DNA from 3 places in the Kitasatospora sp. NPDC033851 genome. Region 1 is predicted to be linked to each of the others. Evidence: riboswitches for the same ligand, from Rfam matches in the RefSeq annotation. Region 1 holds a riboswitch; each other region holds the start of a gene.
The links. A riboswitch is a leader RNA that binds a small molecule or an ion and turns the genes downstream of it on or off. The one in region 1 is predicted to bind cyclic di-AMP.
Positions count from the first base shown of each region.

Region 2: another riboswitch for cyclic di-AMP. It lies ahead of ACZ51D_RS13205 (glycoside hydrolase family 16 protein); the one in region 1 lies ahead of ACZ51D_RS39090 (transglycosylase family protein).
Region 3: another riboswitch for cyclic di-AMP. It lies ahead of ACZ51D_RS32345 (M23 family metallopeptidase); the one in region 1 lies ahead of ACZ51D_RS39090 (transglycosylase family protein).

Region 1 is NZ_JBVIRL010000037.1:41,253-48,105, forward strand. Features, by position in the region: gene ACZ51D_RS39075 (glycoside hydrolase family 13 protein) at 1-383, shown strand, start outside; gene ACZ51D_RS39080 (LacI family DNA-binding transcriptional regulator) at 409-1,428, shown strand; gene ACZ51D_RS39085 (hypothetical protein) at 1,501-1,701, opposite strand; gene ACZ51D_RS39090 (transglycosylase family protein) at 1,923-3,221, opposite strand; cyclic di-AMP (ydaO/yuaA leader) riboswitch at 3,229-3,397, opposite strand; gene ACZ51D_RS39095 (sirohydrochlorin chelatase family protein) at 3,895-4,854, opposite strand; gene ACZ51D_RS39100 (DUF397 domain-containing protein) at 5,412-5,684, shown strand; partial or broken gene ACZ51D_RS39105 (ATP-binding protein) at 6,112-6,585, opposite strand.
Region 2 is NZ_JBVIRL010000005.1:331,756-338,608, reverse strand. Features, by position in the region: gene ACZ51D_RS13225 (allophanate hydrolase-related protein) at 1-255, opposite strand, end outside; gene aceB (malate synthase A) at 401-2,053, opposite strand; gene ACZ51D_RS13215 (IclR family transcriptional regulator) at 2,255-3,052, shown strand; gene ACZ51D_RS13210 (hypothetical protein) at 3,369-3,947, shown strand; gene ACZ51D_RS13205 (glycoside hydrolase family 16 protein) at 4,023-5,303, opposite strand; cyclic di-AMP (ydaO/yuaA leader) riboswitch at 5,305-5,470, opposite strand; gene ACZ51D_RS13200 (phenolic acid decarboxylase) at 6,077-6,406, shown strand; gene ACZ51D_RS13195 (alpha/beta hydrolase) at 6,474-6,853, opposite strand, start outside.
Region 3 is NZ_JBVIRL010000021.1:105,969-112,821, reverse strand. Features, by position in the region: gene ACZ51D_RS32370 (HipA family kinase) at 1-154, shown strand, start outside; gene ACZ51D_RS32365 (DUF3037 domain-containing protein) at 151-567, shown strand; gene ACZ51D_RS32360 (MarR family winged helix-turn-helix transcriptional regulator) at 664-1,119, shown strand; gene purB (adenylosuccinate lyase) at 1,247-2,677, shown strand; gene ACZ51D_RS32350 (DHA2 family efflux MFS transporter permease subunit) at 2,685-4,220, opposite strand; cyclic di-AMP (ydaO/yuaA leader) riboswitch at 4,533-4,713, shown strand; gene ACZ51D_RS32345 (M23 family metallopeptidase) at 4,716-5,708, shown strand; gene ACZ51D_RS32340 (DUF2470 domain-containing protein) at 6,010-6,729, opposite strand; gene ACZ51D_RS32335 (RidA family protein) at 6,852-6,853, opposite strand, start outside.

The DNA.
Region 1 (6,853 bases):
CCTGGTCCGGCACCGAGGCCCCGTACGGCTTCGGACCGGTGGCCGGCGGGCCGTCCTGGCTGCCCCAGCCGGCCGCCTGGGCCGAGCTGAGCGTCGAGGCGCAGACCGGCGACCCGTCCTCCACCCTGGAGCTCTACCGCGGCGCGCTGGCCGTCCGCCGGGCGCAGGCCGACCTCGGCGCCGGCACCGAGGTCGAGTGGCTGGACGGCCCCGAGGGCACCCTCGCCTTCCGCCGCGGCTCCTTCATCTGCACCGTGAACACCACCGGCGAGCCGGTGCGGATCGCGGCCCCGGGCACACTGCTGCTCGCCTCGGCCGACCTCGTGGTGGACGGCGGCGAGACGGTGCTCGCTCCGGACAGCACCGGCTGGTGGGCGGTCTGACGTGGTTGCAATAGGCTCTGGGACCGTGACTACGGCGCGACTCTCAGACATCGCGGCACAGGCGGGGGTCAGCGAAGCCACCGTCTCCCGCGTGCTCAACGGCAAGGCGAACGTCTCCGCCGCCACCCGGCAGACGGTGCTGGCGGCGCTCGACGTGCTCGGGTACGAGCGGCCGACCCGGCTGCGCCAGCGCAGCGCCGGGCTGATCGGCCTGATCACACCGGAGTTGAGCAACCCGATCTTCCCCGCGCTGGCGCAGGTGATCGAGCAGACGCTCAGCCGGCACGGCTACACGCCGGTGCTGTGCACCCAGACTCCGGGCGGATCCACCGAGGACGAACTGGTGGAGATGCTGGTGGACCGGGGCGTGGCTGGCATCGTCTTCGTCTCCGGGCTGCACGCCGACACCACGGCCGACCACGACCGCTACGCGCGGCTGTCCGGGCGCGGGGTGCCGTTCGTGCTGATCAACGGGTTCAGCGACAAGGTCGACGCGCCGTTCATCTCGCCGGACGACCGGGCCGCGATGTGGATGGCCGTCCAGCACCTGGCCGAACTCGGGCACGAGCGGATCGGGCTGGCCGTCGGGCAGCGCCGGTACGTGCCCGTGCTGCGCAAGATAGAAGGCTTCACGGCGGCGATGCGGGAGGTGCTCGGGCGCACCCAGGAGGAGGCCGAGAACCTCGTCCACCACACGCTGTTCAGCGTGGAGGGCGGACACGCGGCAGCCGGCGCGCTGCTCGACAAGGGCTGCACGGCGATCGTCTGCGGGAGCGACATGATGGCGCTCGGGGCGATCCGGGCGGTGCGCCAGCGCGGGCTGTCGGTGCCGCAGGACGTGTCGGTGGTCGGCTTCGACGACTCGCCGCTGATCGCCTTCACCGAGCCGCCGTTGACCACGATCCGCCAGCCGGTCGAGGCGATGGCCACGGCGGCGGTGGACGCGCTGCTGGAGGAGGTCGGCGGAAACGCGGCCCAGCGCGGCGAGTTCATGTTCCAGCCGGAGCTGGTGATGCGCGGGTCCACCGGGGCCTGCGCGCGCTGAGCGTCGGCCGTAGGGGCAAGGGAAGGGCCCCGGAGGGCAGTTGCTCTCCGGGGCCCTTCGGCGTGCGCCGGGTCAGCCCTCCTGGGCGGTGGGACGGTCGGCGGTGAGGCGTCGGCCGTCGGCCGCGTCGCCGGTACGGGTCTCGGTGCGGCGGCCGCGGGCCAGGTAGTCGCGCAGGACCAGTTCGACGGCGTCCTGCGGGTTCGTGGTACCGGAGAGCATCATCGCGTCGATCGCGAGGTTCGCGTCGATGGTGACGGTGACCTGGGCCATGTGACTCCTCCTCGGGTGCGGAGCAGCAGCTTGCCCGTTGGGGCGGGGTTTCACCACGGGGATACGCCGGAACCCCCGGGGAGGAGCGACCAGACTCTCCCCGGGGGTGGCGGGTGGTCAGCGTTCGGAGGACGACTGACAGCTGACAGATGTTGAAATCTGTTATCTGTTATCTGTTGTCCGTCAGTCGAAATCCGTCGGCTGTCAGCCGTTCGCCGTGCTCAGACCCGGCCGGCGAAGTCCGGGGCCCAGTTGGCGACGGTCTGCTCGCGCACGCCCGAGCTCGGGTTGGCGGCCTCGACGTACTTGCCGCCGCCGACGTAGATCGCGACGTGGTAGACGCCCGAGTCCTGGCCGTTGTTGGACCAGAACAGCAGGTCGCCCGGCTGCAGGCTGTCCAGCGAGACGTGGGTGCTGGCGGCGGCCTGGTCGGCGGCGACGCGCGGGACGGAGATGCCCGCGGCGCGCAGCGCGGCCTGGGTCAGGCCGGAGCAGTCCCAGCCGCCGTTGCCGGTGCCGCCGTAGACGTAGGCCTGGCCGACCTTGGACTCGGCGAAGGCGACCGCGGCGGCCATGCTGCCGGTGGCGGCCTGGGCCGGGGCCTGGGTCTGCGCCTGGGCGGCCGGCTTGGCGGCCGGGGTCTGGGTCTGGGCCGCCGGCTTGGCGTTCACGGCACCGCCGTTCGCGGACTGACCGGACTTCTGCGAGCGGTTGAACCAGGTGAAGTCCGAGCCGGACTTGTCCGAGGAGGCGGACTGGTCGGTGGAGGCCGACTGCTGGGCCTGGCCGCCGTCGCCGAAGGACAGGTGCTGGCCCGGGTAGATGGTGTTCGGACCGTCGGTCAGGGTGCCGCGGTTGAGGTCGTACAGCCGCTGCCAGCCGCCCTGGACGTTGTGCTTGTCGGCGATCGAGGACAGCCAGTCGCCCTCGACCACGGTGTAGTCGCCGCTCTGGGCCTGCTGCTGGTGCTTCTGCGTCCAGTTGCCGGTGGCGGAGTCGGTGGCGGCCTGGGCAGCGTCCTGGGCGGGCGCGGCCGGCTTGGCGGCCGGGGCCTGGGTCTGCGCCGGCTTGGCGGCGGGCTTGGCGACCGGGGCGGCGGGCGCGGCGGGCTTGGCGGCGGTCGAGGTGTCGACGGACGCCGGGGCGCCACCCTTGGTGAGGCCGGCCTGGACCGAGCACACCGGCCAGGCGCCGGGGCCCTGCGAGGCGAGGACCTTCTCGGCGACGGCGATCTGCTGGTCCTTGGTGGCCAGGTCGGCGCGCGCGGCGTAGGCGGTGCCGCCGAAGGCGGACCAGGTGCTCTGGGTGAACTGGAGGCCGCCGTAGAAGCCGTTGCCGGTGTTGATGCTCCAGTTGCCGGTGCTCTCGCACTGGGCGACCTTGTCCCAGGTGGCGACGGAGGCCGCGGAGGCGGTGCCGGAGACGAGGCACGGGACGGTGAGGCCGACGCCCGCGACGCCGATGGCGGCGATCACGCGGCGGGTGCGGCTGGACAGACGGGTGCCGTTGGTGGGCAGCATGAAGACGCGGTCCTCTCCCACGCCTGCGAGGTGAGCTGTCGGATTCGGGCTGGAGTTGCCCGGCCGCGCGTGAGCGCGGCTTCACCCCTAGCCCTGGACGTTCCGGGGAACGGTCCGGGGCGACTTACCTGTGGGTCCCCCGCTCCTGCCGTGGTGCGTTTTCGCGCTTCCAGGACATCCGACGGCAGGACTCGGCGTTGCGGATGAACTGGGTCCGTGTGGCCACGAACGGGGAGCACGTTAAGCAGACTTAAGTTCAAACTGCAAATAGCTGTGACGCGCATCACGGTTTAGTGGGAACTGCCAAAATGTCAGGTAATCATGATCGTAAATGATCGTTTTTCGGCAATGCTGTTGCGGATGCCCACAACTGTCTTCGCCTCAGGAGTGACGTGACGGTGTGTTGAAGCGCGAAGCGGCGCGCCGTCCGAGCCAGGGGGGTGGCCGCGATTCGAGCGCCGGAGAGTGCGCTCACCATTTCCTAGCAAATGGCGCCAGAACGGACATTCCCTTCATTGCTCGCTTAACTCCTGTAACTCCCGTACGGCACAGGAAAGCAGCAGGAGGGGCAGCAGGAGAGGCAACAGGAGGGGCAACGAGAGAGGCAAAGCGAAGGGCCCGGAACGCAAGCCGTTCCGGGCCCTGTGTGCGCGCCGACCGGCGCGTGGTGTCCTTACTGTCCGGCAGGCGCCTCGGCGGCCGCGTGAGCGCGCCGGGCGCCCTCCACGACCCCCTCGGCCTCGGCGGCGGCCGCCGCCTCCGCCTCGGCCTGCGCCAGCTCCTCCGGGGACGGCGTGGGCAGCGCGGCCAGGTAGGTGGAGGCGATCAGCTGGCCGACGGTCGGGTACGCGCCCAGCGGCGCCGCCGACGGGCAGCCGGTCTCCTCGGCGGCCGTGGCGAGCAGCTCGGAGTCGGCCTCCGGCCCGATCACCAGCGGGGCCAGCGCCGGGCGCTGCGAGCCGGACTCCTTGAGGTGGTTGACGGCCGCGGCCACCGAGCCGGGCACGTCGAGCGCGGCGGCGACGACCGGGACGGCCAGTCGGGCGGCCAGCAGTACGCCGGTGATGCCGGCTGCGGCGGCGGCGTCCTCGCCGCCGACGGTGGTCAGGACCACGCCGTCCGCGGCGGTCGCGATGGCGAACAGCCGGGCCCGGTCGGCGCGGGCCAGCCCCGCCTCGGAGAGTCGCACGTGCACGGCCTCGGCGAGCAGCGGGTGCGGGCCCAGCGCGTCGGTGACCGGCGCGCCGTACTCGGCGGCGAGCGCGTGGAGTTCGGCCAGGAAACCGTGCGGACCGGGCACCAGCGGCACCAGGACGGGCGTCGGCAGCCCGGCCTCGGCGGCCATGGCCAGGAGCTCGGCGACGGTGCGGTCCTCGCCGCCGGCGCCCTCGGCGTAGTCGCCGGGGAGGTAGCCGACCGCGGCCTGGACGCCGTTCTGCTCGCTGCGGACGATGGAGAGCAGCTCCTCGACGACCGAGCGGGACTCGGGCCCGGCGGTCGCGGGCACGGCGAGCACCAGGGCCGGCGCGTTGGCCGGGATCGCGGGGCGCTCGGGACGACGGTGGCGCCCCCGCGCACGGGAGCCTGGAGTGCGGACGGGCAGTGGCGCGCCCGGAATGGCTGCGGTGCTCATGCCGGAGATCGTAGGACATCGGCCCGTCCGGCCTGCAGTCGGCTGCCGTACGGGTTTGGCGCGGTCGCGGTGCGGACCCGGTGTGTCCGCCGTGCCGGTCCGGGTGGTTTGCCCACAATCCGGACATTCCTCACCCAACCCCCGTGCGAGCACGGGCCATTGCTTTGACGTGCCCCACGTGGTGCGGCGTTGCGACTGTGGTGCGTGAGATGTCTCACAGTCCGGAGGTCGTCTGACGGAGGGTCACGGCGGCGCGACTCCCGGCATTCGAAGATCAACATTCAGCGGGGAGCCGCTCACGGCGGGTTATCGCGGCTCCGGTGATTCAGTCGACTATGTCCGTTTACGTACCGTCAGGGGAGACCCCGTGAAGAGTTCGGGGCCGCGGGTAAAAGGCCTCGTGCACCTGCAACGTCCCGTGCTGATGCACGTGCACTGCAGCTATCATCGCGTCAAGTGAGGCGTTGTGCCGGGCCGGTACGGGGCCGGTCCGTTCGTTCGGCGGTGCCGGGGGCGCCGCGCTGGACGACAACTCCGGAGCTCTTCGGGAGATTTCTATGCACGACTCGCACGACTCGCAGGACACGCACGGCTCGTACGACACCCACAACGGGATGGCCGCGGCCGATCTCACGGGGGTGGTCTGGCAGAAGAGCCGGCACAGCAACTCCCAGGGCAACTGCGTCGAGTTCGCGGCCCTGCCGGGCGGTGATGTGGCGATGCGCAACTCGCGCTTCCCGGACGGTCCGGCGCTCATCTACACCCGGGCCGAGATCGCCGCCCTGCTGTTGGGGGCCAAGGACGGGGAGTTCGACCACCTGGCGGTCTGACCGGCTGCCGTGCTTCACCATCGGGGGGCCGTCGTGGGTGCCGACACCACGACGGCCTTTGACTTTCCTGCCGTCTTCTCCGCTGTTGCCTTCCCGGCCACCGGCCGGGGCGAACCGCCGACGGGGCCTGGCGGAAGGGCCCGGGGCGTGGTCCTCCCGGGGCTTCCCTCGACCGGCCACTCGGCCGGCTGCCGTACCCGACGTCCTGCCGGACGTCCTGCCCGACGCCCTGCCCAACGTCCGAGCTGGCATGGGAGCGGGCCCTCGGCCCGCTGTTCGACCGGCCACGCGCCGCTCGGCGCTAGGCCGAGCGCCGGTGCCGTCCACCGACGTCGACCGGTCCGCCGAGCGCGTCGAGCGCCGAGCGTGCACCGATCTCCGCGTGCCCGCCGATCTCCGGGTGTCCGTCGAGCGTGCCGCCCGCCGGCTCCGCCTCGAACATGGCCCAGACCACCTTGCCGCTGCCCAGCGGGTGCCAGCCCCAGGAGCGGCTGAAGGACTCCACCAGGTGCAGCCCGCGGCCGGATTCGGCGACGAAGTCCGCTTCCCTGGCCGCCGGGCCGATGCTGCTCGGGTCGCTCACCGCGCAGACCACCTGGGGTGCGCGGTGCACCAGGCTTATTCGGATCGGCAGCCGCCCGTCCGGGGTCGCCCGTGTGGGAAAGTCGTACTCGCCCTGGGCGCCGCCCGCAGGGTCGGGCCGTGCGCCGATCGCATGCCGGAGCGCGTTCGTCACGAGTTCCGAGGCCACCAGCGCGACGTCGTCGAACAGCTCCGGCAGGCTCCAGCGCCGGAGCGTGGTCCGGGCGAAGTCGCGCGCGGTTCTGACGGCTTCGAAGCGAGGAGCGAGCGTACAGGTGACCACATGGGGGTCAACCGCCAAAGCCGTACCGGTGCTCATGAAGAGCTCCTCCCATAAGGGGGCGGACACGGCTGGACCCGCCGGGGTCATGCCGGTCACCTCCGACTCGCTCGGCCGCTCGGCCGCCCCCTCGACCAGACGCGCGCGCACTCGGCCGCCCGATGGCGCGGGGGGACGCCGTCGGACCGGTGCACGGAGTCGCGCGTGGGGTCGACGCGGAGCCCGCGGGATTGCCAGGGATGTGCAGGTGCACGTGCACCATGGTGGTGTGCGCTCACTGCAGATGCAAGAGTCGATTCACGTGCAG
Region 2 (6,853 bases), on a different contig from region 1:
CAGCTCGCGCGGTTCGCCGGGCAGCACGACGTCCCGCAGCCGCTCCAGGCTGATGTCGTACAGCTCGCCCTCGATGGCGGTGTCGACGTCCGGGTCGGGCAGCAGCCCCGGGCAGACGTCCGTGCCGCCACTGTGGTCGATGGAGAAGAAGCGGTAGCCGGGAGCGGTCCGGGCGGGCCCGATCAGCGCGTCGGCGACCTTGGCGTGGAACGGGCCGCCGACCATCGCCTGGCCGTTGAAGAAGATGCGCGGCATGGGTGAACTCCTTGCGAGGAAAAGGCCGTTCCGTACGGCGATGAGAGGACAGGTGGATTCGTCGCCGTACGGAACGGAGTAACGGGCCGCCGGAGTGCTACAGCCTGGCAGGCGTCAGCGGCGGAGCCGGCGGATTAGATTGGGCTCAGCCCAGCAGGGGAAGCGCGGGGAGGGTCAGGAAGTCCGCGAACTCCTCGGCCAGGGCGACCTGTTCGAAGAGCTGGGCGGCCTCGCGCCAGCGGCCGGCACGGTAGGCATCCTCGCCCAGCTCGGCGAGGAGTTCGGCCAGTTCCGTGGCGACCAGGCTGCGGACCAGTTCGGCGGTGGCCTTCTCGCCGGTGTCGGAGAGCACGACCCCGTTGTGGATCCACTGCCAGATCTGCGAGCGGGAGATCTCGGCGGTGGCAGCGTCCTCCATCATGTTGAAGATGCCGACCGCGCCCATCCCGCGCAGCCAGGCCTCGATGTAGCGGACGCCGACCTGGACGGCGTTGTGCAGTCCCGCGTGGGTGCAGGTGCCGCCGGCGCCGGCGATGTCGAGCAGCTGGGCGGCGGTGACGGGCTCGGACGGGCCGGGGTTGTCCTTCTGGTGGGGCCGCTCGCCGAGCACCGCGTCGAAGGAGGCCCGGGCGACCGGCACCAGGTCCGGGTGGGCGACCCAGGAGCCGTCGAAGCCATTGCCGGCCTCGCGGTCCTTGTCGGCCTTGACCTTCTCGAGCGCGGCCGCGTTGACCTCGGGGTCCTTGCGGCTGGGGATGAACGCGGCCATGCCGCCGATCGCGTGGGCGCCGCGCTTGTGGCAAGTCTGCACCAACAGGCGGGTGTAGGCGGCCATGAACGGCGAGGCCATGGTGACGCTGTTGCGGTCCGGCAGGATGTAGTGCTCGCCGGCGTCGCGGAAGTTCTTGACGATCGAGAACAGGTAGTCCCAGCGCCCGGCGTTGAGGCCGGCCGCGTGGTCGCGCAGCTCGTAGAGGATCTCGTCCATCTCGAAGGCGGCGGTGATGGTCTCGATCAGGACGGTGGCGCGGATGGTGCCGTGCGGGATGCCGAGTGCGGCCTGGGCGTGGGTGAACACGTCGTTCCAGAGCCGGGCCTCGAGGTGGCTCTCGGTCTTCGGCAGGTAGAAGTACGGCCCGGAGTTGGGGTCCTCGGCGCCCTTGGCGAGCAGCCGGGCGGCGTTGTGGAAGAAGTACAGGCCGAAGTCGAGGAAGGCGCCGGCGACCGGGGTGCCGTCGACCAGCAGGTGGCTCTCGTCCAGGTGCCAGCCGCGCGGGCGGACCACGACGGTGGCGAGTTCGGCGGCGGGCTTGAGGGCGTAGGCCTTGCCGGCCGGGGTGGTGAAGTCGATCCGGCCCTCGTAGGCGTCGATCAGGTTGACCTGGCCGCTGACCACGTTCTCCCAGGTCGGGGAGGTGGCGTCCTCAAAGTCGGCGAGCCAGATCCTGGCGCCGGAGTTGAGGGCGTTGATGACCATCTTGCGGTCGGTCGGCCCGGTGATCTCGACCCGGCGGTCCTGGAGGGCGCGGGGCGCCTCGGCGACCTTCCAGTCCCCGGCGCGGATGTCGGCGGTGTCGGGGAGGAAGTCCAGCGTGCCGGCTGCCGCGATCTCGGCGCGGCGGGTCTTCCGCCTGGCCAGGAGCTCTTGCCGGCGGTCCTCGAAGGCGCGATGGAGGCCGACGACGAAGGCGACGGCCTCCGGAGTGAGCACCTCCTCCGCCCGGTGGACGCGCGGACCGGCGACAGTGACGACCGGAGCGGCGGGGGAGGTGCCGACGGGCCCCTGATCTGCAGCCATGAGCAGGACACTCCTAAGACGGTTGAGCCTGGCGAAGGGAGCTCCGGTGGGAACTTCCTCGGGAACTTCCTCGATCGTTACCCGCCTGTCGGCGAGTTCGATTCTGTAAGGTGGAGACTAGTTTCCGCGATACAGAATTTCAACGGTTTGTTGAAGAGGTCGCCGGGACTCTACTCCTCCCCGACAGCGAAGGGAACGCCGGTGGTTGCGACCCCCGACACAGCATCGACGACAGGCTCCGACCGCGCGAGCGGCGGCGTGCAGTCCGTCGAGCGCGCCTTCCAACTCCTGGAGGCGCTGGCCGACGCCGGCGGCGTGGCCACGCTCAGCGAGCTCTCCACCAGTTCCGGCCTCCCGATGCCGACCATCCACCGACTGGTTCGTACCCTCGTCCAGCAGGGCTATGTCCGCCAGGACACCGCGCGCCGCTACACCCTCGGCCCCCGGCTGATCCGCCTCGGCGAGACGGCCGGGCGGCTGCTCGGCAGCTGGGCCCGCCCCTACCTGGCCGAGCTCATGGAGGCCACCGGCGAGACCGCGAACCTGGCGGTACTGGAGGGCGGCGAGGTGGTGTACGTCGGGCAGGTGCAGTCGCGGCGCTCGATGCGGATGTTCACCGAGGTCGGGCGGCGGGTGCAGCCGCACTGCACCGGCGTCGGCAAGGCACTGCTCGCCCAGCTGCCCGAGGACGAGGCGCGCGCCGTCCTCGGCCCCAACCCGCTGCCGGCCCACACCGAGTACACGGTCACCGACCCGCAGGAGCTGCTGCACCAGCTCGCCGAGGCGCGCGAGCGCGGCTACGTGGTCGACGACCAGGAGCAGGAGATCGGCGTCCGCTGCATCGCGCTCGCCGTCCCCGGCGCGCCGACGCCCACCGCGCTCTCGGTCTCCGGGCCGGAGGCCCGCATCCGGGCCCTGGAGGAGCAGGCCGGGGCCGCCTCGCTGGTACCGGTGATGCGCCAGATCGCCGGCCGGCTGGGGCAGGTCCTCGCCCCCTGAGGGCCACCAGCCTGACGCCTCGTCACCCCCCCTTCCGACACGGGCCGCCGGGCCGACACCGCACGTCCTCCGTTCGAGCGGACGGCGGCGGGGCGGGTCGGGATGCGCCCCGGTCGCGGCGACAGCTCGGCCACCCTGGTGCGGACGCGGCCCGCGACGGTGCGGGCGGCCGAAGCACGAGGGCACGGTGAGCGGCATGGAGCAGCAGGACGTACGGGGCGTCGTAGGAGGTGGCTCGGGATCGCGCGGCAGCACTGGGTCTTGCGGTGACACGGGATCGCACGGCAGCACGAGGGGCAGGAGGTACGGCGGGGCCGTGCTGGTCGCGGCCGTCGTGGCGGGCTGCACGGTGGCGGTGCCGGCCACCAGCCCGTCCTGGGCGCTGCGTCGGCCGGAGCCCCGTCCGGCGGTGGAGGTCGTCGCGCCGGGCGCGCCGACCGCGTCCGCCGTCCCCGAGGTGTCCACCCTGCCCGCCGTGGTCGCCGCGCCGTCCGACTCCGACCTGGAGGTGGTCCGGATCGACCCGGACCCGGCGGCGCCGCCCGGCGGCACCACGACCGTCCACGGCTTCGTCGCCAACAGGGGCCCGGACGCCACCGCCTCCCCGTTCACGGTCGTGGTCACCCTGCCGAAGGGCGTCACCCCCGAGGGGCCCTACTACCCCGACAACTGCGAGGTGCTGCAGAACGGCCACCGGGTGCGCTGCGTCTTCGGGCCCGGGCTGCCGCCGCTGCGCACCGCGACCGCCCTCGTCCCGGTCCGTCTGGACCCCGACCTGCCCCTGGGAAAACTGAGCGGCGGCTGGGTCGCGGTGCGCAGCGCGGACGACCGGGACGAGAGCAACAACCGGCAGCCGTTCGACATCACGGTGGTCGAGACGGCTGCCGGTTCCTGAGCACGTCGTCCCACCGGGCGCCGGGCGCCGGCGAGCGGCTGCCGGCTTGCGGCGACCGGTGAGACGTCCTACCGGTTAGCGGTAGACGCGGACGTAGTCGGCGGCCATGGTGATCGGAGCGGTCCCCTGTGGCGCGGGGTGGTACTGCCCCGCGCACACCGAGAGGTTGAGGATCAGGTACGCCGACCAGTTGGCGCCGACGCCCTTGCCGTCCGAGAAGACCTTGACGCCGTTGACGTACCAGTCCACCGAGTTCGCGCCGTAGTAGGTGCCGATGGTCACCCACTGGTCCTTCGCGATGGCGCTCGCGTCGGTGTAGTACTTCGGGTTGCCGGGGTTGACGTGGTTGGTCAGCTCCAGCAGGTTCGGGTTGTCGGGGTGGTACTCGAAGGAGTCGATCTCCCCGTTGCCGTTCTTCCAGGTCCACAGGGCCGGCCAGGCGCCGGTGCCCGCGGGCAGCTTGACCCGGGTCTCGGCGTAGTCGCCGGTCTTGACCTGGAAGCCCTCGCTGGAGCCCTCGGTGGTCAGGAAGCCGGTGTTCCAGGACTGCTTGCCGTTCTCCAGGGCCGGGCCGCCGGGGGCGGCGGTGAAGGTGGCGACCCCGTTGGCGACGCTGACGTTGTTCTTGTTCAGCCAGTCCAGCTTGTTGTCGTCCGGGTTGTGGTTCCCGTACTTGTACGAGGTGCTCTTGTCGCCGACCCAGCGCTGGCCCCAGGAGATCGAGCCGTTGAACTCGTCCGACCAGGTCAGCGACTTGCCGACGACCGGGGAGGACGGCGCGGGGGCGGTCGGGCTGGCCGTGGCGCTCGGGGTCGGCGTGGAGGTCGGGGTCGGCGTGGAGGTCGGCGCCGGGGTGGCGGTGGCCGTCGGGGCCGGGGCCGGGGTGGCGGTGGCCGAGACCATCAGCTGCTGCGAGGGCAGGTTGTGCCAGACGCCGCCGAGGTCCTGCCAGAAGCCGAACTGGGTGTACGTCCCGGCGGGCAGGGTGCGCGCGCCGCTGGTGAAGTTCACGCCGCTCGGGCAGATCTGCACGTTGGAGGCGTTGCCGGGGAAGTCGAGGTTGGTGCCGCGCGCGTCCCGCACGCCCACGCCGACGGTCTTCGCGGTGAAGCAGGCCGAGGAGTGCAGGCCGAGCGAGGCGGTGCCGGCCTTGCCCGCGACCATGGTGGCGGGGGCGAGCCGGTCCTGGGTGACGGTCGGCGCGGTGGCGGCCTGGGCACTGCTCACGGACGGCAGTCCGAACAGGCCGGCGCCGCTGATGGCGAGCGCCCCCGTGGCGGCGAAGGCGGCGTTGCGGCCGCGGCGGGAGGGGCGGGCGCGGCGCGGCGTGGCGCGCCGGACAGCAGGCTGGGGCATGAGCGGACCTCTGCGACGCCTGCGAGGTTAGCTGTCGGGTTCGGGCTGCAGTTGGCCCGGCCGCCTGTGGAACGGCTTCACCCCTAGCCACGACCCGTACGCGTGAGCGCGCGGGCCGGGCGCCGACCTTGGTTCCCCCGCTCCCGTCCGCGTGGTGCTCGGTGACCCGCCGACGGGTGGACGGGACTCGGCGTCCCGGCGGCGGGGTCCGCGAGGGCGGACGACCGTTGCAGGCTAGGCAGGCTGTGCGTGAACGGACAACTCCGTCGGTCCGGTTGTCGCGCAGCTCACAGTGGTGTCGATCAACAACGCTGTGCGGCGGCCGAGTTGATCAATCCCCCGGCCCGGCCGGATGCCCGTCCTGGTTCCTGGCCGGGTGCCCGTCCGGGTGCTCGGCCGAAGGCCTGGCGGGATGGTCAGCCGAGCCAGGCGTCGACCTGGCTCTCGGCCTCCGGCGCCCAGGCCAGCTCCAGGCGGTCGAGGCCGCTCAGCAGCCGGGTGCCGCCGACCGTCGCGATGCCGGTGGTGTGGACGGGCGTGGTGGGGGTGCGTCTCGCTGGGGTGAGTCTCGCAGGGGTGCGTTTTATGGGCGGACGGTAGGACCGGAGCGCGGCGGGTGTCCATGTGCCGGTCGCACCCCCCGGCGGGCGGCGCGGTGGCGATCCGTACCGTGGCAAAGATCTGACCGACTGCACCCGGTCGGATAAATTGGAGGCCTGACATTTCCGCAGTGCACAAGAGCACCAAAGCCCGAAACGAGGAGCCGCCCCACCATGATCGCGTCCCTGCCCGCCTTCGCCGGCCGCACCTACGTCTTCCGGGCCGACAACGGCGCGGCCTTCCGCAACACCTACTCGGCCGACGGCACGCGGCTGCGCTGGGAGGGCCTCGGCGAGTCCGCGGGCCAGTGGGAGGACGTGCGGCTGCACGTCGCCGAGGTCGCACCGGAGATCTACTTCGTCAGCTGGACGGAGCAGAGCGGGATCACCGTCAGCCATGTGATGGACCTGAACAAGCTGACGGTGCGGGCCTTCTGGACCTTCGAGGGCGAGGGCGGCCGGGTCGGCCAGCTGCACACCGGTTCGCTGGAGCGGGTGGCCTGAGACCTGTGACGGCCGGACCCCCGACCCGCGGCTGGGCCCCGGGGTCCGGCCGATAAGCGGCCGGTCGTCAGGCGGTCGGGTTCGGCACCGCAAGGTGCTGGGACAGCCACTCCAGCGAGGACGGCAGCAGCGCGCTCCAGGTCTCGAAGTTGTGGCCGCCGTTCTCGAGCATGCTGTACGAGACCTTCATCGGGCTCCGCGCCGCCTCGACGAAGGCCTCGGTCTCCCGCCGGTAGTCGCCGTCGCCCTTCTTGGTGCCCGCCAGCAGCACGGACACGTTGGGCTGCGGCAGGTTCTTCAGCCGCCACATCAGGTTGGCCTCGTCGCGGCGCTGCTTGCTGCCGCCGAACAGGTCACCGGTGGTCGGGTCGTCGGCGGCGTCGTAGTAGGCCGAGAGCGCGACGGCGGTCGGGAACACGTCGGGGTGGCGCATGGCCAGCTTGAGCG
Region 3 (6,853 bases), on a different contig from region 1:
GGCGATCGAGGCGGCCGTGGCGCAGATCCCCGAGGTCTGGCTGATGGACGAGTTCGGCTTCGACTCGCCCGACGAGGTGCGCGCCGCGTACCGTTCCCAGCTGACCGGGCGACTGGCCGGTCCGCGTGACTGGCTGCCGGAGGTGCCCGCATGAGCGAGTCGTCGACGCCCGCGCTGCCGGCCATCGTCGAGCTGCACGACTACGAGTACGCCGTGATCCGCGCGGTGCCGAGGGTCGAGCGCGGTGAGTGCGTCAACGTCGGGGTGCTGCTGTACTGCCGGCAGAGTTCGCACCTGGCGGCGCGGACCCACCTGGACCAGGCGCGGCTGCTGGCGCTGGACCCGGTGACGGACGTGCAGGGGGTGCGGCGGGCGCTGCACGGGATCGAGGCGGTCTGCCTGGGCGGGCCGCAGGCCGGGCCGGCGGCGGGGGACAGCCCCGGGCAGCGGTTCCGCTGGCTGACCGCGCCGCGCAGCGCGATCGTCCAGCCGGGGCCGGTGCACACCGGGCTGACCGCCGACCCGGACGCCGAGTTGCGGCGGCTGTTCGACCAGTTGGTGCTGTGACCGCCGGGTGCATGTCTGTGAAGGTGTGAGGCGGCTCGCGACGGTTGCTCCGGTCAAAGCTTGAGTTGCTGAAGCACCTGGTCGTACCCTGACCCCATGGGTTCGACACCGACGACGACCGTACCGACCAACGCCGAGCTGATGGAGGCGTTGGCCGCCGTCGGCGCCGCGTATTTCCAGGACTTCGCGGCGGCCGCGGCCCGGCACGGGCTCTCCTCCTCGCAGGCCAAGGCGCTGGGCGCGGTCCAGGAGCCGGTGCCGATGCGCGCGCTGGCCGGACGGCTGGGCTGCGACGCGTCGAACGTCACCGGGATCGTGGACCGGCTGGAGTCGCTGGGCCTGGCCAACCGGGCGGCGGCGGCCGGTGACCGCCGGGTGAAGATCGTGGTGATCACGGCCGAGGGTCGGGAGATCCTGGGCCTCATCCGCAGCGAGATGGGCCGTACCCACCAGGCGTTCGAGGCGATGAACGACGAGCAGCGGATCGCCCTGCACTCGATCTGCACGCAGGTCCTGCCGGTGCTGGCCGGCCGGACGGGCGGCGCGCAGTAGGCCCTGCGCCGCCCGTACCCGCGGACCCGCGTCGGGCCGAGCGGTCCGGCGGGTTCCGGCGGCCGCGGCCGCCGGTGGAGCAGGGTGCCGACGTCCGGCGTGACCTCGGCTGTTACCCTTGCGAAGCGTGAGCGCGAAGCCCCAGATCCCCAATGTCCTGGCCTCCCGGTACGCCTCGGCGACCCTGGCCCAGCTGTGGTCCCCCGAGCACAAGGTGGTCCTCGAGCGCCACCTGTGGCTCGCCGTCCTGAAGGCCCAGCAGGACCTCGGCGTCGAGGTGCCGGCGAACGCCGTCGCCGACTACGAGCGGGTGATCGACCAGGTCGACCTCGGCTCGATCGCCGCCCGTGAGCGGGTCACCCGCCACGACGTGAAGGCCCGGATCGAGGAGTTCAGCGAACTCGCCGGCCACGAGCAGATCCACAAGGGCATGACGTCCCGGGACCTGACCGAGAACGTCGAGCAGCTGCAGATCCGCCGGTCGCTGGAGCACGTGCGCGACCGCGCGGTCGCCGTGCTGGTCCGCCTGGCCACGCTGTCCGCCCAGCACTCCGAGCTGGTCATGGCCGGCCGCTCGCACAACGTGGCCGCGCAGGCCACCACCCTGGGCAAGCGCTTCGCGTCGATCACCGACGAGCTGCTGGTCGCCTTCCGCCGGCTGGAGGAGCTGATCGCCCGCTACCCGCTGCGCGGGATCAAGGGCCCGGTCGGCACCTCCCAGGACATGCTGGACCTGATGGGCGGGGACACCGAGAAGCTGGCCGAGCTGGAGCGCCGGGTCGCCGCGCACCTCGGCTTCGACAACGTGCTGACCAGCGTCGGCCAGGTCTACCCGCGCTCGCTGGACTTCGAGGTGCTCACCGCGCTCGTCCAGCTGGCCGCCGCGCCGTCCAGCCTGGCCAAGACCATCCGCCTGATGGCCGGCCACGAGCTCGTCACCGAGGGCTTCAAGGAGGGCCAGGTCGGCTCCTCCGCGATGCCGCACAAGATGAACACCCGCTCCTGCGAGCGCGTCAACGGCCTGGCCGTCATCCTGCGCGGCTACGCCTCGATGACCGGCGAGCTGGCCGGCGACCAGTGGAACGAGGGCGACGTCTCCTGCTCGGTGGTGCGCCGGGTCGCGCTGCCGGACGCCTTCTTCGCCTTCGACGGCCTGCTGGAGACCTTCCTGACCGTCCTCGACGAGTTCGGCGCCTTCCCCGCCGTGGTCGAGGCCGAGCTGGACCGCTACCTGCCGTTCCTCGCCACCACCAAGGTGCTGATGGGCGCGGTGCGCGCGGGCGTCGGCCGGGAGACCGGGCACGAGGTCATCAAGGAGCACGCCGTCGCCTCCGCGCTGGCGATGCGCGCGGGCGCCCGGGAGAACGAGCTGCTCGACCGCCTGGCCGCCGACGAGCGGATCCCGCTGGACCGGGCCGCGCTGGACGCGCTGCTGGCCGACAAGCTCTCCTTCACCGGTGCGGCCGGTGCCCAGGTCGCCGAGGTGGTCCGTCAGGTGGAGGCCGTCGCGGCCGCCTACCCGGAGGCCGCCAAGTACGTCCCCGCCGACATCCTCTGACCACTCGTCAGCTGTCGGGCGAGGGCCCCGCCACCGGACCGGTGACGGGGCCCTCGTGCGTGTGGACGTGGCCCGGGTCGAGCGGCGGGGTGGTGCCGCAGGTCCACGCGCAGTCCGGCTCGGCCACCAGGTGGTCCTCGGGGGCGAGGACGTTGCCCCGGACGGTGGCGAAGGCGATCAGCCCGCCGCCGGCCAGCAGACCCGCGCAGATCAGCATCGCGGTGTGGAAGGCGGAGTCGACCGCGGACGGCACCCGGTAGGCGTCGCCGCTCAGTCCGGCCAGGGCCGGGAGGGCGGCCACCGCGAGCAGGCCGGCCGCGCGGGCGGCGGCGTTGTTCACCCCGCTCGCGATGCCCGCGTGCCGGACCTCGACGGCCGCCAGCACGGTGGCCGTCAACGGCGCGACCAGCAGCGTCATGCCGCAGCCCATCACCGTGACGGCGGGCAGCACGTCCGCCCAGTAGGAAGAGCCCGGGCCGATGCGCAGCATCAGCAGCACCCCGGCGGCGCACAGCAGCGGGCCGACGGTGAGCGGGATCCGCGGGCCGATCCGCTTGCCGAGGCGCCCGGCGCGCGCCGACAGCCCCAGCATCAGCACCGTGATCGGCACCAGCGCGAAGCCCGAGACCAGCGGCGAGAACCCGGCGACGATCTGCAGCTGCACCACCAGCAGGAAGAAGACGCCGCTGAACGCCGCGTACACGCAGAGGGTGACCAGGTTCACGGCGGTGAACAGCCGGGAGGAGAACAGGCCGAGCGGCAGCATCGGATCGGGCGCGCGGCGCTCGACGGCCACGAAGGCGACGCCGAGCACCACACCGATCAACCCGCTGACCCAGACCACGGCGGACACGCCCTCCCCGGCGGCGGTCAGCGCGTAGGTGATCGCGCCGAGGGCGAACGCGGCGAGCACCGCGCCGAGCACGTCGAAGCGGCCGGTGGCGCTCTCGTCCCGGCTCTCCGGCACGTACCGCGTGGTGACCGTGATCACGGCGGCCGCGAGCGGCAGGTTCAGCAGGAAGATCCAGCGCCAGCCCGGGCCGTCCACCAGCCAGCCGCCGAGGAAGGGGCCGACCGCGGCCGACACGCCGCCGAGGCCCGACCACAGCCCGACCGCGGCCGAGCGGTCGTCAGGGTCGAAGACGGCTTGGAGCATGGCGAGCGAGCCGGGGGTGAGCAGCGCCCCGCCGATGCCCTGGACGGCGCGGGCGGCGATCAGCACCTGGATGTTCGGCGCGGCGGCGCAGGCCGCGGAGGCGGCGGCGAACCAGACCACGCCGATGAGGAAGACCCGGCGCCTTCCGTACCGGTCGCCGAGCGCGCCGCCGAGCAGGATCAGGCCTGCCAGGGTGAGCAGATAGCCGTTCAGCGTCCACTGAAGGGACGCCAGGGAGGCGCCGAGGTCGGCGCCGATGCGGGGCAGGGCGACGTTCACCACGGTGCCGTCCAGCATCGCCATGCTGGAGCCGAGCACCGTCGCCAGTAGTACCCAGCGACCCTGCGCGGTGCCCAGGCGCAGGGTGCCGGCCTCGGAAGTGGCCACGGCCCGATCCTGCTCCCCGTGAGGCCCGCGTGACAAGGGTCACCGGCGGGTGTGTCGGTGGTGTGCGGTGCGTGAGCGGACGACCGCGCAGTGCCGTCGATGTCGGCGCAGGGTCGTGGATCAGTGGCGCGGGGTGAATGGATCGCGTACGCACCGTGCAGCGGATCATCCGGAGAGTCACCGCACCCCGGGGGATGGTTGCCGATTCAAGAGATCGACATTGCTTCACCCGAACGGATGGGTTTTAGTTCAGCGACCGCCCGGCCAGTCCGGACGGATCCACCGGGTGGAACGCCGAGTCCTGCCGCTTCCCGGTGGTTCGAACTGAACTCTGTACGGCAGGAGCGGGGGACCCACAGGTAAGTCGCCGGACCGGAAGTTCGCGCCTCAGGGCGCGGCGTCCAGGGCCGGCTTGGGGTGAAGCCGCGCATGCGGCCGGGCAACTCCAGCCCGAACCCGACAGCTCACCTCGCAGGCGTCGGAGAGGAAACTTCCATGCCTGCTCAGGCTCGTCGTATCGCCCTGCCCCGCGCCGCCCGCATCGGCATCGCCACCGCCGTCACCGGTGTCTCCTTCGCCCTCCCGCTCGTCACCGCGATGAGCGCCCAGGCCCACACCGCCCTGGTCGCCCCGGCCCCGCAGACCGCCGCCTCCACCACCGCCGTCGACGCCGCGCCGGCTCAGGCCGCGCCGGCCCAGGCCGCTCCGGCCGCCGCGCACGAGAGCTACCGCGTCGTCAGCGGCGACACCCTGTCCAAGATCGCCGACGCCAAGCACGTCGAGGGCGGCTGGCACGCGCTGTACGAGCAGAACCGCTCGGTCGTCGGCGCCAACCCGAACCTGATCTTCCCGGGCCAGCAGTTCGCGATCGCCGGCCACGCTGCCGCGCCGTCCGCGGACGTCGCCCCGGCCAAGCCCGCCAAGCCGGCCGCTCCGGTCACCCAGGCCACTTCGGCCGCCAAGCCGCAGGCCCAGGTCCAGGTCAAGACCGAGGCCGCCAAGCCGGCCGCCCAGGTGCAGACCCAGGTTCAGACCGCCGCTCCGGCCCAGGCCGTGACCGCCGCTCCGGTCGCCGCCGCCTCCGGCTTCGTCGCGCCGCTGGCCCACCCGGTGCTCGGCGAGGCCTACGGCGTGGCCGGCTCGATGTGGGCCTCCGGCCACCACACCGGCCAGGACTTCGTGGCCTCCACCGGCACCCCGCTGCGCGCCGTCGCCAACGGTGTCGTGGTCAAGGCCGGCAACGGCGGCGCCTACGGCAACGAGGTCGAGATCAAGCTCGCCGACGGCCACTACGCCGAGTACGCGCACCTCTCCGTGATCGGTGTGAAGATCGGTCAGACCGTCACCGTCGGCCAGCAGCTCGGCCTCTCCGGCGCCACCGGCAACGTGACCGGCCCGCACCTGCACTTCGAGATCCGCACCGGCCCGGAGTACGGCTCGGACATCGACCCGGTCGCCTACCTGCGCGCGCACGGCGTCGCGCTCTGACCCTGTCGGGGTTTCAGGAACCACCGCTGCTGCGGAGCGAATCGATCCTCCGGGATGGTCATGTCGGGTGACCGCTCGACCGGGTGATCGCCGTGCAGTGGACATGGGCGCGGGACACGCCCAGGCCGGCCCGGCTCGCGGGATTCACTTCCTCGCGAGCCGGGCCGGCCGCTGCCGTTTTCGGGGTCGGCGGTTCGTTTTCGGGGCGGGGTCGGGGCGGGGTCGGGGTGGCGTTCGCGGTGCGCCGGTGGTGGTCCGGGCGGTACGTGAGGAGGACGCGGCCGGGCGGTGAGCCGGCGACTCAGCTGCGGTGGGCCGGCTGACCGTACCGGGCGGCGGCCAGCAGGTCGTGCATCCGGTGGCCCAAGTCCTCGGTGTCGCGGGCCGGTTCGGGGAAGACCAGGCGGACGTCGCGGTGGCCGTCGGGGTGGTCCAGGCGCAGCACCAGGCCGTGGCGGTCCAGGGCGAGCGGGCGGACGTCCGGGTTCCGGGCGAGCAGCACCGGGTCGAGCAGGCGGGTGAGGACCTCGAGTGCGTCGGCGTGGTCGTCGGCGAAGTGGGTGAGCATTGCGGCCTCGTGGCGGGCCATCGGGTCGGGGGCGGCGAGGGCGAGGTCGGCGGCGGTGACCGCGCCGGTGCCGTACGGGGTGGCGAGGACGGCGTGGGCGACGTCCACCCGCAGGTGGGCGCTGAGGCCGTCGTCGGCGAGGTGGGCCAGGTGCAGCCGGCCGGCCAGGGTGAGGCGGGCGCGGACGCGGTCGCGGACGGCGACGGGGGCGACGTCGGTGACATCGAGGATGACGGCGAGGCCCTCGGCGGCGTGGGCCGCGGCCACGGTGAGCGGCGTGTCCAGCGGGGCGCGCAGCCGCAGGCGGGAGCCGTGGGCGGAGACCGGGCCGTCCAGGTCGTGCTGCTCGCCCAGGGTGCGGACGGCGAGCGAGGAGGTCGTGCTGAGCAGGCTGTGGATCCGTTCGGCGGTGGTGGGCTCGGGCACCTCGGTGTCGCCGGTTGGCAGGCTCATGGACGGACCTCCAGATAGTTAGGTGAGCCTAACCTAATGTTGCTGGCGAAGTGTGGCAAGCAGGCCTCGGGGAACGCCGAGGGCCCGGACGTGCCGTCCGGGCCCTCGGGTCGGCCGGATCGTC